Regions from separate parts of the Cohnella boryungensis genome, predicted to be linked through region 2. Evidence: riboswitches for the same ligand, from Rfam matches in the RefSeq annotation. Region 2 holds a riboswitch; each other region holds the start of a gene.
The links. Region 2 has a riboswitch for cyclic di-GMP ahead of ACFO1S_RS04545 (transglutaminase-like domain-containing protein). Riboswitches for the same ligand answer to the same signal wherever they lie in the genome.

Region 1 (4,213 bases), on a different contig from region 2:
CCCTTTTATGAAAAAGGTGAATGCCTTGGGAACGCAATGGATTGATTTTTCCCTCTTTATTTTGCTCTTTATCTTATTTGTTTGCGTCATCGCAATGAATAGAATTACGACGACTCACAAGGTTTATTTGGCCTTTCACTTTATTATGATGCTGTGGCCGCTCGGGCAATTTTCGGTAAAGCTTACGGACTTCCCCGACGTTCAATTGTTTTTGATCAACCTGTCGTTCGTGGCTATGGGGATGCTCGGACCGGGATGGCTTTTCTTCGTCTTCTTCCTGACGAACAGGTCGCTGCAGTTGAAGGGCCTTCGAGTATTCGCTTATATCGTTCCTGCGGCGCTTTGCGTAGTGGCGGCATTGTGGAACCCCGACGGACTATTCATGACCCCCGTCGGGGACAATTACGTTGAGCGGGTATACGGGCCGTTGTTCTGGCTGCTCGTGCTCGTCCAATTCGCTTACCTGTTCGTGGCGCTGATGAACATGTTCCATGCGCTGAAAACGGTCAGTTCCATTAACTTGCGCAAGCAACTTGCAACCGCTTTAATCGGCATGTTCGTGCTGACGGGATTCGGCCTGCTCGATGTGATGGTGAACGTGCTGCTTACGGAATGGCTGCCCGTGATCCCCGGAATGCTGGCGCTCGGCATTCTGCTGTCCGATCTCTGCTTCGTCATCGCCATCTATCGCTATGGCATGCTGGACATTCTCAGTCTCGCCCAAAGGGATATCATCGATCATATGACGACCGGCGTCATCGTGGTGGACGAGAACGACAAGGTGCTCGAAGTGAACCGCGGCGCTTCTCCGCTGGTGCAGGTTGTGCAGGGGGAAACGTTCGAGATGGAGAGATTTCTGGCTCCGCTTCAGGTGAGGGGCGAGGTCTACGAGTTTCTATATCGCTACAACAATCATCCGCAAGAGAAAATGCAAATGGAGTTCTCCATGCAGGACCCCGTCGGCCGGCATATTTCGATTCAAATCTCGCCGGTGCTGGACAATCGAAAAACCTTGCTCGGCCGCATTATTACGTTTCATGACGTCAGCGAGCTTCGCAAGCTGGTCGTGGAGATGAATCGCAAGAACGAGGCGCTGCACGAGCGGAACCTGGAGCTGATCACGATTCAGGAGGAGCTGTTCCGGGTCAACCAGAAGCTGGAGCAAATGGCCGTCACGGATGGGCTGACCGGATGCTTCAACCGCCGGTACCTGATGCAGCAGCTGGAGCATGAAGTGCTGCTGAATATGAGATATCAGATTCCATTCTCCATCTTCCTGTTCGATATCGATCATTTTAAGCAAATCAACGACAAATACGGTCATCTCGTCGGGGACGAGGTCATTCGCAGCACGGCCAACATCGTTCGTTCGATGCTGCGCAGGACGGACATTCTGGCGCGCTATGGGGGCGAGGAGTTTACGGTATATTTGCCTCATACCAATCGCGAGCAATCCGAGCTGCTTGCAGAAAAAATCATGCAGGCCGTGGGGGAGAATCGCGTAGATGCGGGTTCGGAGAAGGTTCATGTGACGATCAGCATGGGGGTTCTGTCCGAATCTAGCGAGGATTTGCGGTTCAACGATCCGAAGGAATACTTGCGCGAGGTGTTCTCCAGCGCGGATTCCGCCCTGTATAAAGCGAAGAACGAAGGACGCAACCGCGTCGTGATGGCCCTATAACGAACGGGGAGGGTAGGGGCTGTCCGGCCAAAAAAGAAGTTACGTCCCTTGTCGAAATATGGTACAATCGACGCAACAGACAATGTGATCGAGGCAAGGGCAAACTTGCTGAAAAGCAGGGACGCAAAGCTACAGGGTCTAATGTCCACAGGACGATGACAGCCTGGCTGCCGGTTGTCCCTACATGGATGAATCAGGCGAAACAGGCTGTCCCTATCGGGATGTGCCTGTTTTTTGGTATCAGGATCAAGCAGAACGAAAGGTGGTTGTGGCGGAAATGTCTCAAGCAGGCGACAACAATACCGGATTATCCGATCTGGAAAAGGATTTGCTGCCATTAAACGTGCTGCTGCACTGCCGAACCGTCGTAGAAGGAAAAAACTTCGTTACTACCGGCGTCATGACCCATGTGGAAGGCGAGCTGTTCGAGGTAGAGCTGCATGAATTTGACCAGTTCGAGCTGGGAGAGCCCGTCAAGCTGACGGTGTATTCCCCGGCGGGCATCCAACCGATGTCTTCGATCGTCTTCGCCAAATACGAGGGAGCGATCGCGGTTCTCCAGCCGCCTGACATGCATAAGCGCTTTAAGGAGAGGCGCGAGCATCCCCGGGTCGACATCGAGGGCAGCGCCGAGATCGTGAGAATATTGAACGCGGCGGGGGAAGAGATGCCGCTCGGAGACTCCGTCAGCCTCGCCGTTCATGATATCAGCATCTCAGGGCTCAGCTTCTCCGGGCCGGAAGCCCCGCACTTTATGAACAAATCAAGGCTGACGGCCAGAGTGGAGATCGGATTTGCGTTCGAATGCGAGCTGGAGATTGTCCGGCGCGAGCGTCAGGATAATCTCCTCCATTGCGGGGCCAAAATGCACGTGCTCGAACCCGAGATGCTGCGTCCGCTCCGCGCCTTGATCCTGCGTCAGCAGGTTCAGAAGAACGCGAAGACGCGTCAAAGCATAGGCAAGAAACGTACATAGCCGGCACTGCCCGATCATCAGCAGACCGGCCGAGCACAAAGTTGGGCGAAGCGCTGGGAAGCTGTCCGGAGAGTCAAGCTCGAATGCCGCATACACTGGAGCAAAAGCGGCAAAGGAGTGATGAATGGATGGCAATCCTGTATCCTCCGCCACCCAAAGGAGACTCGAAGCGTTCCCGCGTTCTGAAGCGGATCAAGCTTTCTTCCAGGAGCAGGCGGATTATTAGCGGACCCACCTTTAGCCGATTGACCGTCGTTTGGGTTCAGAACAACGGCGTGCCGTTCGATACGACGGGATTTTTCGCCCGCCTCTCGCGGGGCGGCGTTCTGGTCAGCACGGCCAGCTTTGATCGTTTCGGAGTCGTTCGATTCAACAATATCCGCACGCTGACGAACGCCACGTTTACGATTAGAGTATTCAACTTCAATGGCGTGCTGTTCCGCACGCGCACCATTCCTGCGGGCGTGCAGACGTTCGCGATTATTGGCTGAGTTCCCGACATACAAGACGTTGAAAGAAGGGAAAGGCACCGCATGCGGCGCCTTTCCCTTCTTTGTCGGTATGGCGATCAGCCCCCGAAGGCGTCGCGAAAAGCTTTGGACAGCCGATCCCGGTCGACGCCCCACAGCTCGGCGATGTCGCCGCAGATTTCCTGATCCCACCAATCGGCGAGCAGCTTGCGATTGCTTCGGTTTTCCGCGATCCAGATCAGATGGCCGATTACCCGCTTGTAGTAAAGTTCCTCGGCTTGCCGAACGAGAGCTGCGGGAACGTGGCGCTTCAGCCTCTTGAGGGTGCGATAGAGCTCGTTGGAGCACGTTCTGCGGATGCTGCGAGGCGTCGGCAGGGCGGAGGAATGCTTTTCCTGAAACATCTTCAAAGGCTTCACCTGCCTTTCTTTTCCCACCTTATGCACAGGAAAAGAAAGAGGTCACCTTATTTATTGAACGACGAGATATCCGACCATCGGGCCTCCGGACTTCGGATCGGCATGCGTCTGACAGACGATAGAATAGATGCCGGCTTGTTCGGGAGTAAACCGGACGACCGTCGTTTTGCCTTTGTTGATAGTGCCGCTGATGTTAAGCCCCTCGATGACGAAAGGATGGGATTGCCCGTTGATACCCGAAATTCTCAGCTCAACGGGTACGCCCTTCTTGGCCACGACGGTGCCCGGAGAGAAGAGATACGTTTCCAGCTTTTTGCCGCTGTCGGAGGTTGCCGTGAATTCTCCGGTCACGAGATGGAACACCTGCGCGTTCTCGCCGATCGGCGCCGTGGCCGGCTTCGTCTGCTGCCAGCCGATATAAGCGCCGGCAAGGATCACTACTGCTGCAATTACTGCGTACAACTGAATTTTTTTGCGGTTCAGGATCACGATTTTATTCATCACGTTCGCTCCTCTTCAACTTTGTCCACCTATCGCAGTCTATGCCGGGGCCCGTCCGGTCATGACAAGCCTGCAACGATTTTGCGGGAAGTTCGTATAACTGGAAGAAAGCCGTGAAATTGTGCTAGAATGAAGACGGTTTATCAAGGGGGAGAAGGCGGGTTAC
Region 2 (4,213 bases):
CGGAGAAGCGGAAACATCTAGAAACTATCGTTATAACAAAAATACGAGCGGATTGCCTTACAAGCTTAAAGAAGTGTCGGCGCCAAGCGGATACTTGATCGATCCGGATTACGGGACGGGAACAGGCAAAAGCATTCTGTTTCAGGACCCTGCAGTATCGTTCAATATTGTGAACAAAGTCATTCGCCAAGGCTTCGAGCTGGTTAAGGTGGACGCTGCCAATGCAGCGAAAAAATTAAAGGGAGCGACGTTCGAGCTACGTGATTCCGGTAATCATGTCGTTGACGTGCTGACGACGGGGGATGACGGTAGAATCGCGAAAGGCGATCTTCCGGCAGGCAATTATACCTTGGTCGAGACGGCTGCTCCGACCTTCTATGAATTGGACGCAACGCCGATTCCGTTTACGATTGTGGCCAACCAAACTGAGATCGTCAAGCTGAACAAGACAAACGTTCAGGGCACCGGCGGCAAGCTGGTTCTCACCAAGGTCGATGCCAAGGATCATAACACGCTATTGTCCGGGATCGAATTCGAGCTTCGTGATTCTACGAACGCTGTGATCGATCAAGGAACGACGGATGTCAACGGCGTCATCGAATTTACAAACCTGCCTTACGGCCTCTACACGTTGGTAGAGACAAAAGCGGACGGCTACGTGATCGAGAAAGCCGAAACGGAAGTCTCCGTTCACCAGCCTACAACGATGGTGATCATTGAGAACAAGGAAAATGATCGCTCAGTAAAATTAACGAAGTACAATGACAACAAAACACTGGCTCTTCCAGGCGCGATCTTCGAGCTGAGAGCACAAACCACGCAACTGGATACGAATATGAACTTCGTATACGAAGTTGTAACGGGCATCGATGTGTCCATGCTAACGACCGATGCGAACGGCGAGCTGTTCCTTCCGGACCTGCCGGTCAATAAGTATCGGTTGGTCGAAACCTTTGCGCCGAACGGCTACCATTTAGATAAGACGCCGGTTGAGTTTGAGATTAAGAAAACTCAAACCACAACTGTTCTCGTTGAGAAAACAAACGTCAGAATATCTGGCGGTGGAACTCCGGGTCCGGTAGATCCGGGACCAGGACCATCTCCGAGCCCATCTCCGAGCCCGGAACCGACACCGACACCGACGCCGAGCCCAGAGCCGACGCCGAGCCCGGAACCGACATCAAGTCCGGAACCGACGCCGAGCCCAGAGCCGACGCCAAGTCCAACGCCGTCCAAGGAAATTGAAGAAAAAACGCCAATCGACACTCCGGTTAAAGGCGAAGTCGATGTGCCGGAAGGCGGAAAAACAACGGTTGTCAAACAGCCGGAGCATGGGAAAGTAACCGTCACGCCTGACGGAAAGTGGACTTATACGCCAGACAAAGGCTATAAGGGCAAGGATTCCTTCACAATTAAAGTGATCGACAAAGACGGCAATGAAGAGGAAATCTTGGTGGAGATCGATGTCGAGGACGTGCCGCGCGGCGGTGTCGACACGGACGGCAAATCTCCTGCCAAAACCTTGCCTAAGACAGGCGAAGACAGCCCGCTGCCTCTGCAGCTTTCAGGCGTAGGTCTCGTACTCTTGGGGATCGTCTTCCTCAACCGCAAGAGATTGTTTCCTTCCAAAAAATAAACCAAATTAGAGAGAAAAATCTATGAAACCTGCCGAGATTCGGCAGGTTTTTCCTTGCATTTTGAGCCTTTTTGGGGTATTCTTTTAATAGAAAAGCAAGCTCGATAAATGGCAAACCTGTCGAAAGGCAGGGACGCAAAGCTAGAGGGCCTTCCCTTCTTGAAGGATGGCAGCCAGCTACCGAAAGTCTAGGCTTTTTTTGTTTTATACGAAAGCTTCACGATAACGGCAAACCTGCTGAAAGGCAGGGACGCAAAGCTAAAGGGCCTTTTCTTCCTCGGAAGATGGCAGCCAGCTACCGAAAGGGGTTTTCCCGATGTTGAGAAAAACAGGCAGAATGTTATTGGCCGCGATGGTTTTACTGGCCGCACTACCAACACTGGCATCCGCGAATGCGGGAAAGACGAGCGCTGAGCTCGATAAATCGGCTGTAGAGAAAGGCTCGATCGGCATTCGGTTGGGCAAGACGGATGCAATCGTGAAAGCCAAGGTAACAAAAGGCTCTGCAAGCTATACATACACCTTGACTCCGAACCAGGCTGGACGGACGTTCTGGTTGCCTACTCAGATGGGAGACGGGGAATACGAAATTGCCGTCTTGGAGAATGTCAGCGGCAATAAGTATCGGGCCATTCTTTCGGAGAAAGTCGCCGTGAAGGTAGCGAAGGTTACCGATGTCTACCTCAATTCAGTGCTCAATCTCGACTGGCAGGACGCTGACAAGGCCCAGGCCAAGGCGAAGGAATTAACGCGCGGCATTGAATCGGATGAACAGAAGGCTAAGCTCATCTACAATTACATCGTCGAAAGCGTTCGTTACGACAAGGAGCTGGCACGAACCGTAACCTCAGATTATGTACCGGATATTGACGCGACGCTCAAATCGGGAAAAGCAATTTGTTACGGATATGCTACGCTATATGCGGCAATGCTGCGCAGCTCCGGCATTCCAGCCAAGCTGGCCATGGGAAACAGCAAGCTGGTTGACGAATATCACGCTTGGAACGAAATTTATCTGGACGGCAAATGGGTCATCGTCGATACGACGGTAGATGCAGGACTCGCCAAAGGGAACAAAAAAATAACTTTCGAGAAAAAATCGAGCGATTATGATGCAATCAAATACTATTAATCTGCTAGGATGATAGCAATAATAAAGCCGGGATCGTTTTCTGATCCCGGCTTTTTGTTTCATGAAAGATGAGCTATTCTTCGGTTTTGACGGCATGAACGATCAATCTGTGGGTGGGGTTAACTAGCGGCTCGCAAGTAATTAACGTAAGCATGGCATCCTTTCCGTCGCTTTCCAATACGGAAAGATCAGTCGGCTCCACGACCTTGATTTCCGTTACGGTATAAGCGGCTTTGCCGTCTTTAAGCCGAATGTCGATTCGATCTCCGATTTCCATTTCGTTTAGACGATTGAAGAGACGGCCTGTAGTGCGTGCCCTGTGTGCGGCGATGGCCGAATTGCCGACTTCGCCGATCGCGGCCGTTTCCTTGAGATGACCGGCGCCGACTTTCATATTCTGCATCGTAGCGCCCTCCAGCACGGGCAGCTTCAGATCGATCTTGTCGATCTGAATAATGGCGATGGCGCCTTCGTCGACGGTCTCCTCTTCTTCCGCATTCGCAGGAACGTTCGCGACGGCCGCTTGTCCTGCCGCGCTACCGTCGAAGACAGCCGAGAGCCGGTCGTACTCCGAGCGTATTTTTGTTTGTTTGGCTGCCCGTTCAGGGCTTTGCTCCAGAGAATCGAGAAGCTGCTGCTGCTCCCGATCGTAAATATATTCACGAACTGAAGGGAACGCAAGCAGAATAACGCCTGCGACAATTAACACATAGGCAAAGATTTTGAATTTCATTTTATTCCTCCGTATCATTTCAATAATTTACCATATACGTATTTCTATGCAGGGAGGTTCATCCATGAAATAATACTCGTAGCAGCTGAACAAAAACTATACATAGGCTTTGTAAGAAATAATGCGTGGCGGCTGTACAGAATTTGTTCAGCGCGTCTTGTTAAACTATTTTTGTTTCAGACCTATAGTTATATTGGATCAGAACCGATATACTCAACTATAGTTCCCATAGACTAGTTTAATGGGTCTTTTGTATTATCTTGATTGGCTTTTTGGAAAAGGGGTATTTTTTCTCATGAGAATATCGTCAATCGTTCGCAAATATTGCCGAAAGAGCATCGTTGTGTGCCTATCATTGACTATGCTTACGGGCTGCGGCTTTTTTGGAGGGGAGAAGAAGGGGGACGAGCAAGCTGGCAACCAGTCAGAAGTCGTTCGCTACGAGGGCCCAATGAGCAAGGTTCTCCCCTACGTATACACGGCCCGCAAGGAATTGTCGCTTACCTTTAACGGAATGGCCGATAAGCAGACGATGGAGAAACTGCTGGATGAGTTGGACAAGTTCAACATTAAGGCTACCTTTTTCGTACCGGGCATGCGCGTGGCGGAAGAGCCGGATATCGCACAATTCATCGTATCCAGGGGTCATGAGATTGAAAACAACACATTAAGCCGACTGGACATGTCGAAGCTTAGCTACACGCAAATTCAC
Region 3 (4,213 bases), on a different contig from region 2:
GTACATCCGGTAACGTCCACACCTCTTGCAGAATCGACCAAACTCCTTTAATATCGCCGTTGATCGCTCTGACTCTATACTTATGCAAAGTGCCCGGTTCCAGCGGAGCGTGGGTATAGGCGGCTTGGTTGCCCAACGAGTAGATGATCCCATCTACCTCTAACTCGTAATCGGTCGCATTGAAGGCGGTCGTCCATGCGATATTCACGAGGTTCTCCGTCGCGGTCGCCGTCAGCATCGGCATCGCGAACGGCGACAATTGGCTCTGCGGCACGACCTCCTTCGTCCCGGACTCGCTGGCCCAATTCAAGATCGCTTGAGGCTGTCCCCCGCGATTGGCATATTCGAGACGAAGGTCATAATCGACTCCGGCTTCAAGCGCAAGCGATCCGGAATACTTGCCGTTCCCCGTTGCCTCCCATTTGTCTATAAGAAGCACGCCGTTCACCCACAGCTTGACCCCGCCGCGAACATCCATTTCGAATTCGTACATCTCGGTGAAATAAGGAGTAATTTGCCCCGTCCATCTCACCGACATATTGCCGTCGTTAAGACCAGGCTTGGCAATCGGCAGTTTGTTGCTCACATTTACGTTCTCGTCCACCACGATGAATAGATCGCCAGTCAAATTCGGTTCAGTATAATACTCTGCGAGCAATCCGTTGACCCTGTAATGCAATTTCGTTTGGCCGACCACGCTGGTGCCGGTGGCGATGGTCGGTTTCTGATTCGCCGTGATGCTGCCGCCGATCGCAACGACGCCTCCGGTCTGAATGCTCAAATGATTATTAACGTGAATATCGTCGCGAATGAATACATCGCCTGTGCTTACTCTGATGTTCGCCGTTTGGTTATTCGATACCAAACTGCCAACGAGCATTTCCTGTGCAATGGTCATATCTACCTGGGTGTTAATATGCATACTGTCGGCAACAAGAAGCCGATCGGCCTGGACGTTCAATTGGCCGTTGTTATAGATAAGACTTCCCGCTATAAAATCGCCTGCCACTCGCACAGCGGAATTGTTATTCAAATGAAGCGAACCCCCGACCCATATATCCCCTTTTTCGGCTGCTGCCGGTTGATCGGGTGCATTCAGGTGCAGCGTCAGATTCGTATTCGCGTTCAGATTTCCCTTAACCGCCAACGTTCCGTATACGGTAAGAGTTAGATTCCGGTTCGTATTCAAACCGTCCAAGATAAGAAAGACTGGCTTGGATGGCGAGCCAAACGTCGCGGAAGCATCCAGATTCAGATGCCCCGCTTTCATCACGACGTATTCGTTCGGACTGCGGAGAATCGCCGATTCCAGGTCGCTGGCATTGCAACCCGCACAGGATTCGGCCTGTTGCTCCATCGTAGCAATTCGTTGTTCCATTACCGATATTTGTTCATTCATATAGTTATCAATAGCCTGACCCAGCTCTTTCACTCTGACGGACGGAATGGCATTGTGTTCATTGCGTTGCGAGCCGGACAAAATAATCTTGTCTCCGGGCACCTTGTTTATCTCCGCAGGCAACCCGATATAAGGCAACGGCGTCGGACGATTAGCCAGAACGTCCTTCGTGATCTCTATCGTATGGATGAAGGCCGAAGGGCTAGCTTGATCTCCCTTCAGGGTTAATCTGCCGTCGTTCAATTGAACGCGCTTCTTCACTTTGTCCAGTCCGCCGGCCGGGAGCTCGGCGTGATCCCAGAACGTCACATTCTCTACCTGGAGCGTAGTGGTACTGCCATACACGGCATGGCCTACGCTGATTTCTACCTCATAGCTGCCAGCAGGCAATGCAATTTCCCATTGCCCTCCGGCTTGTATGCCGATAGCTGAATCCAGCAACGAAGAACCGTATACGGCCTCATTGACCGAATAGGGAGTATGATCGAAGTTCCATCCGTACGTGTATCCGTTCCGTTCTCCGTAAGGTTCCCCGTAATCGGGTATGTACGCACCCGTTGCAGGGGCTAATGGCGACCTGAACTGAATGCTGACATCCGGCGATGCGGACGATGCATAAGTCGGAGAACTCCATAATAAAGGAACGATGAATTCTACAAGCAAGACGAAACATAATACCTTAGCCAATCTGGATACGAATCGAATTTCCATTTCATAATTCCCCTTTTATGGTTGAAATAGGACATTGGAGAAAAAATAAAAAGACCACTAGAGCAGGCAACCCGGCTGCCATAGCAATCAGTCTTTCGACCGATGCCTAAGGTCCGTGGCTTTGCGTCCCTGTCTTTCGAACAGGTTTGCCTTTTTCAGTTCAAATGGCCTTGATTAAAAGGTTGATTTAGTATACTTAGGAATATTTACCCTCTCAGAAATTCGACATTTTCCACGTTTCTCCTTTTTGTATCTTCTAAATTATTCTGTATTCTGAGACTAAAGTTATAAAATGTGTTGCCTTAGGACATAATTTCAAATAAAAAAGGGGTTAAGCACACGAAATGGCTTAATCCCCTTAAGTCCTATAAGGATTCATTCTTCAGAAATATCAAGCTACTCCCTCAATTCCCCCACTATTCCACACTCTTCAAAGACTCGATCATATTGATTTTCGTTACTTTTCTTCTTAGCAATAAGCTAGACAGAATGGTAAGCATGAAGGCTAGACTAACCGAGACCGCAAGTACGAATATATTTAATTTATCCGGGATTTGTTGATGGGTACTAGACAGTGCCTGAACAACAAAGCTGTATACATAGCCGCTTATCGGCAAAGCCGCAATTACCGCAAAGGCGGTCAGGATGAGGTTTTCCGTAAATATAAGCCTGTTTATTTTATATTTTTGATAGCCTAGTACTTTAAGGGTTGCAAGCTCGCGATTCCTTTCATATATGTTAATGGAAGAGATCGTATAGATCGCGCCAAAAGAGAGAACGACGGCACTGACGATAAACATGATAAATATGAAGCTGTTTTGCTTCAAAATATATTGAGCTGTTTTCTTAAGGTAATTCTTATCTGATATCGTATCTACATATTGATCTTGTTCAAAGAAGCTGCGAACGCTTATAAGATCTGTAGAGCTATTGGCTTCGACTACAAGCGAGGTTGGACTGTACTCCAGCCCAAAGCTCTCCAAATAATCGGGGGTGACGTAGAACGACGGATTCGAATACTGTGTCGTTATTTTTAATACCTTCATATCTACCGTTTTATTTTTAAGCTCCGGCGACGTGAACTTTAATTGGATGGTATCCCCTTCTCTAATCCGATAATTGTCGGCGTAAGATTGGGGGACTAGCACGCCATTATCCGCCAAAGCGATCCTGTTCTCCTTGTCATCGAAGAAATGAATGAGATTGTTTTCTTTTTCCGTAACGACTAAGGTAGCATTTTCTTTCTCATCCTCGTGGATGAACTCAACAGGAAAGGTGGATAAAGAATAACGATTTTTAATCCCGGAGGGGACTTCTGCCGTATCAGAAGAGGCTCCGATCTTATAATCTACTCTTAAATCATAGGTATATACGTCTTCAACTTGGTCAGCTACTTTCTGCAAGGAGGTTTGTGTGCCAAAAGCGGTTATGATTAAAACCGTGCTTACAGCAACGCCAACTGAGCTCGCTAAAGCTTTCTGTTTGTTCAGGAATATATTTCTCAGAATCAGCTTGTAGCTGTAGGAAATCGCACTCCAAATCCCCGGAACTCTTTCTATGAATAGCTTTTTCGTCTTCTTTGGCGGTTTGGGACGCATCGCCTGTGCCGCACGTTCCTTTAATAGGGCTCTCCCGCTTAAGTAACAGGATAGCATTCCAAAAACACTCGAGAAAAGGATGGGGGGAATGATCGATAACCAAGACAGCGTGAATTGAATGCCGGGCAGAGAGTAGGCTTTTGCATTCGATGCGGTGACTAACGGCACAAATACAAATTCGGCAATTACAAATCCCAGGATGGAGCCGATAATACTTACGAGCACGGGGTATCCCATGTAATGAAGCATGATGCTTCTGTTGTGTACACCCAAAGCCTTCATAATACCCACTTGATTTCTTTGAGAATCGATTATCCTCGACATGGCGAGGAATAAAATAATCGCTTCGATCAAGAAGAGAACGAACGGGATAACCTTACTCATCAAGCCATTATTGTGTATCGTTGCCTTGATCTGAGCATAACTGAAGGTGCGTTCCTTGCTCACCTGGCTTAAATAAGGAAGTTGCTTGGACTGCTCTTCAATGGATTTGCCTAAGCTGTCG
Region 4 (4,213 bases), on a different contig from region 2:
GAGTTTTTCAGAATCTCGAAGCCGTGAAGCGTGTGCTCCTTCACGATGGCGAACTCCTCCTCCGTCAACCTCCCCGGCTTGTTGAGAATCGCGCCGGGAATTCGCGATTTTCCGATATCGTGAAGGAAGCCCGCCGTCATCAGCTCCAGCGTTTGCTTGTCGTTCAGGCCCCGCGCTTTGCCGATCAGCTTGGACAGCAGAGCTACAGCGATGCTGTGCCGATAGACATACTCGTCGTGAACCTCGAGATAGAAGAGAATCTGATTCAAATTCGGATGATTGCTCATGAACAGAATGACGGGAATGATCTTGCTCTGCACATCCTCATACGGAATTCGATCCGTTTGCTTGGCGAACATGAACAGCTCCCGAACCTCCCGGATGGTCGATTCCACAAGATGGACAAGCGAAACCGGTTCAACATCCTGATCGGACAACGCTACCCCTTGCCGATTCAGCAATTGAACCTCCTTATCCGTCAGCACCCGCATGATCGGAACGATCAGAGTTCCCTGGTCGTTATATATATTTTTGTTAACTCGCATTCCTATGTACGATTTCTGTCGCGAAAGCGGCATGTCCACCCCACCAAGCACTGTTCGTTATGCGAAATTTGTTCTCTCGGCCTTCTATTCATTCCTCTTGAGCATCTGAATGTCGAAGGTGGTTTGATCGATGGGCTCGAATATATCCTTGCAGTATTTTCCGATGCACACTCTGCCCGAGTACATCTTCGTTACCTGAATCTTACGCTTGGCCTTAAGGATGGAGTTCGCCCCCGTCTGCCCGCCAATGATTTTCGCTTGAATGCTGTCCCCGGCTTCCAGACGGGAGCCTCTGCAGATCGAATGGCTTGAGTGAAACACGATGTTCCGGGCCGAGAACAGCTCGCACAGCAGCACCCCGTCGCGATGAACCACGATGTCACCGTTCGACTTCAGCTGGCTGTTCTGGCTTTGGCTGATACTGATCTCCACGTTCTCCTCCTGCATTCTCGCCACCTCTTTATGGGTATCCTGCAGCAAGGCGAGAAAGCTCTGCACGTACTCATAGGTGGCCGATTCTATCAGTTGGGTAGGCTGCGAGAATATAAGCGACAATTCCTTAAGCCTCTCGTATTCCGCCTGCTTGATGTGCTGAATGTTGGAGATTACGACATGAAGCTCTTTAATGGCCGGAACGATCTCTTTCATCTTCGTTTCCAGAAGAAGCTGGACGATCTGCCCATAGCGTACGCTCTGTCTCTTGGCCTCCAAGGCTTGCTCCAGCATTCTGGAAGCGGACAGCAGCTTCTCGATGTAGTCGCACAGCAGCTTCGACGTATGATAGAGCCGATTGAACAGTACGCCGAAATAGCCGGAATACAGCTTGCTGGCAATGGCGTTGCCCCTTACGTTGATGCTTCCGGTAGCCGTTATCGTCGAATTATAGACATTGCCGTACACATAGACGTTGCCCAGCGATTCGATGATCATATTATCCGTAACGTCGCCGTAAACGAGCACGTCTCCCGAGAAGACGATGTTCCCGGTCGCAATGTCCACATTGCCGGAAATGACGTAAGCGGTCGACACGTCGAAGGTTTTGATTTTGCCGCCGGTCACTCTCGGCCTTCCTTGCGCTTTGGCGATGACGACTCCGTCAGGCGTCAGCTCCACATTCGGCTTTCCCATGATGAAGATGTCCTTCGGCGGAGTAGGCAGCGACAGATTGCCGAGCACATCGTAGCCTGCGGTGCCTTCCTGCATCGGAATTTTTCGCGCCATGACCTCGCCCTTCTGGACCGTGGGAATACGCAGATGGTTACGATAATCGATCGAGCCCTCAACCTCGAAAAACTCGCTCGTCACCTGCTGAGGAAAGTAAATCTCCAGGCGGGCATCCTGGCCCTCCACCGGCTCCTTGCCGCTGGCTACGACAATCGGTTTGTATGTCGGCTCCAGCAGCTCCTGCTGGATGGCGGCGAACTCGATTCTCGCTTTAATCGACATCGCTTCCAGCTTGGACACGACATCCGCTAGCTGCACTGTCTTCAGCACCAGATTCTCGTCATCCTGCGCCCTAACGATTACCCGCTGAGCGGGTCCCGCATCCACGAGCGTAGTCGCATAGCGCTCTCTCGCATGCACGAGCAAGTAAGCGAACAGCTTGTCCTCGCTGATCGTAATCTCAAACAAAGGCTGCTCCTCGACCTTCCAGGTTACCCGATCGGTCGCCTTCACCGGAGATTCCCAAAGCACTTCCTCATCGTTGACATACAGCTTAACCGGGCTCATCGGGTAGATAATGGCGTATTCTCCGCCCCCCGTCGGGTCTTGAACCGAAATCTGCTGATTGCGAATGCGAATGGATCCGTCCTGCTTGAGAGGCGGATCTGCGGGCTCTTCCTCCGAAGAATCGTCGTCGCGATCAATGTTCAATTGATGAATCAACGTACGCAGCTCTGACTCGGTTATCTGTTTCTTCAAAATCTACACCTCTCGAAAAGCAAGCTGGGACCAATAAAAAAGACACCCTCCGAATGGAAGATGCCTAACGCCCCATTCGGTAGCTTGGCGACCATAGAACTTCAGTTCCTTAGGCCCATAGCTTTGCGTCCCTTTCTTTCAAAAGGTTTGCCTTTTCGTGCATGCGTCTCGTTGTTGTGTCAATCAAATTGTTTATTTATATAGTCAACCATGTCTTTATGCATAAACGATCCGATTTAATTATAAGACTATGGTCTTACTTTTATCAAGAAGTTTATCGATAAATGTCATTTCCTCCGCGATCGGCTCGAATGAACGATTCTACAGCTTAAGCAGCCAGCCGAACGGATCCTCGACGGCCCCGCGTTGAACCCCCGTCACGAAGCCGTACAGCTTCGCGGCCAGCGGCCCTGTCTGTCCGCCGTTCAGGATAAGTCTCTCGCCCTGCCAATTCAACTCGCCGACAGGCGAGATGACCGCGGCCGTTCCTGTGCCGAAGGCTTCCTCCAGCGTGCCGTTGCGGTAGGCTTCGACAAGCTCGTCGATCGAGATGGCTCTCTCTTCCACCTCAATGTTCCAGTATTTCAATAATTGAATGACCGAGTCGCGCGTCACGCCGTCCAGAATGCTGCCGCTTAACGCCGGCGTCACGACCTTGTCCGCGAGCTTGAAGAAGACGTTCATGCTGCCGACTTCTTCTATATACTTGCGATGAACCCCGTCCAGCCAGAGCACCTGGGAATAGCCCTTGTCGGACGCTTCCTCCTGCGCCTTAAGTCCCGAAGCGTAATTGCCGCCCGTCTTGGCGTTGCCCACCCCTCCGGGAACGGCCCGCACATATTGGGGCTCCACATAAATGCTGACCGGATTAATCCCCTCGCGGTAATATGCGCCCACCGGAGACATAATGATCATAAACAAGTATTTCTCCGAGGGAGAAACCCCGAGCGCGGCCTGGGTCGAGATCACAAAAGGCCGAATGTACAGAGACGTTCCTTCCTCTGTCGGTATCCACGATTCGTCGATGGTTACGAGCTGCTTCAACGCTTCCAGGGCCAATCCCTCGTCTATAGCCGGGATGCTCAGGCGGTCGTTAGAGCGATTGAGCCTTTGCAGATTCTTGAAGGGACGGAAGAGAGCCACCTTGCCCTCGGCATCCTTATACGCCTTCATCCCTTCGAATACCGTCTGTCCGTAATGGAACACTTTAGCGGCCGGGTCCAGCGAGATCGGCTGATACGGAACGATTCTGGCGTCGTGCCATCCCTCTCCGTCATCGTACTCCACGATAAACATATGGTCGGTAAAATACTTGCCGAAGCCCAGCTGGGAGAAATCCGGCTTCTGCTTAAGAGCGCTCGTCCGCTCGATCGAGATGGAATAACTCATTTCAACATCTTCTCCTTTAATAATAGCCCGCTGTGTATATAGTTGAATGATACCAAAGCGTTAAGTATATTGATAATATCTGTTTTGTCGGTTATCTATACCTTTTAGGTATAAGAGGAGGGTGCAAACATGGATATGCGACAGCTGCGTTATTTCTTGGCCATCGCCAGCGAAGGGCAGATTACACGCGCCGCAAAGCAGCTCAACATGGAGCAGCCCCCGCTCAGCAGGCAGCTCAGGCTCATCGAGCAGGAGCTCGGCGTCGTGCTGTTCGACCGCAACGGCAAGCAACTGCAGTTAACCCAGGCGGGAGAGCTATTGCGCCAAAGGGCGATCACGCTGCTGAATCAATTCGA

Region 1: it holds a riboswitch for cyclic di-GMP, as region 2 does, so the genes downstream of both, ACFO1S_RS12400 (PilZ domain-containing protein) here and ACFO1S_RS04545 (transglutaminase-like domain-containing protein) in region 2, are expected to answer to the same signal.
Region 3: it holds a riboswitch for cyclic di-GMP, as region 2 does, so the genes downstream of both, ACFO1S_RS17420 (fibronectin type III domain-containing protein) here and ACFO1S_RS04545 (transglutaminase-like domain-containing protein) in region 2, are expected to answer to the same signal.
Region 4: it holds a riboswitch for cyclic di-GMP, as region 2 does, so the genes downstream of both, ACFO1S_RS09340 (flagellar assembly protein A) here and ACFO1S_RS04545 (transglutaminase-like domain-containing protein) in region 2, are expected to answer to the same signal.

The regions. Positions count from the first base shown of each region.
Region 1 is NZ_JBHSED010000020.1:23,315-27,527, reverse strand. Features, by position in the region: gene ACFO1S_RS12405 (histidine kinase N-terminal 7TM domain-containing diguanylate cyclase) at 8-1,681, shown strand; cyclic di-GMP riboswitch class I at 1,770-1,856, shown strand; gene ACFO1S_RS12400 (PilZ domain-containing protein) at 1,959-2,657, shown strand; gene ACFO1S_RS12395 (hypothetical protein) at 2,786-3,148, shown strand; gene ACFO1S_RS12390 (dehydrogenase) at 3,226-3,531, opposite strand; gene ACFO1S_RS12385 (cupredoxin domain-containing protein) at 3,598-4,047, opposite strand.
Region 2 is NZ_JBHSED010000005.1:10,323-14,535, forward strand. Features, by position in the region: gene ACFO1S_RS04540 (SpaA isopeptide-forming pilin-related protein) at 1-1,636, shown strand, start outside; cyclic di-GMP riboswitch class I at 1,737-1,821, shown strand; cyclic di-GMP riboswitch class I at 1,854-1,939, shown strand; gene ACFO1S_RS04545 (transglutaminase-like domain-containing protein) at 1,953-2,768, shown strand; gene ACFO1S_RS04550 (class D sortase) at 2,842-3,501, opposite strand; gene ACFO1S_RS04555 (polysaccharide deacetylase family protein) at 3,797-4,213, shown strand, end outside.
Region 3 is NZ_JBHSED010000036.1:100,942-105,154, reverse strand. Features, by position in the region: gene ACFO1S_RS17420 (fibronectin type III domain-containing protein) at 1-2,110, opposite strand, end outside; cyclic di-GMP riboswitch class I at 2,173-2,271, opposite strand; gene ACFO1S_RS17415 (ABC transporter permease) at 2,527-4,213, opposite strand, start outside.
Region 4 is NZ_JBHSED010000013.1:346,755-350,967, forward strand. Features, by position in the region: gene ACFO1S_RS09335 (HD-GYP domain-containing protein) at 1-545, opposite strand, end outside; gene ACFO1S_RS09340 (flagellar assembly protein A) at 630-2,468, opposite strand; cyclic di-GMP riboswitch class I at 2,544-2,630, opposite strand; gene ACFO1S_RS09345 (branched-chain amino acid aminotransferase) at 2,790-3,857, opposite strand; gene ACFO1S_RS09350 (LysR family transcriptional regulator) at 3,987-4,213, shown strand, end outside.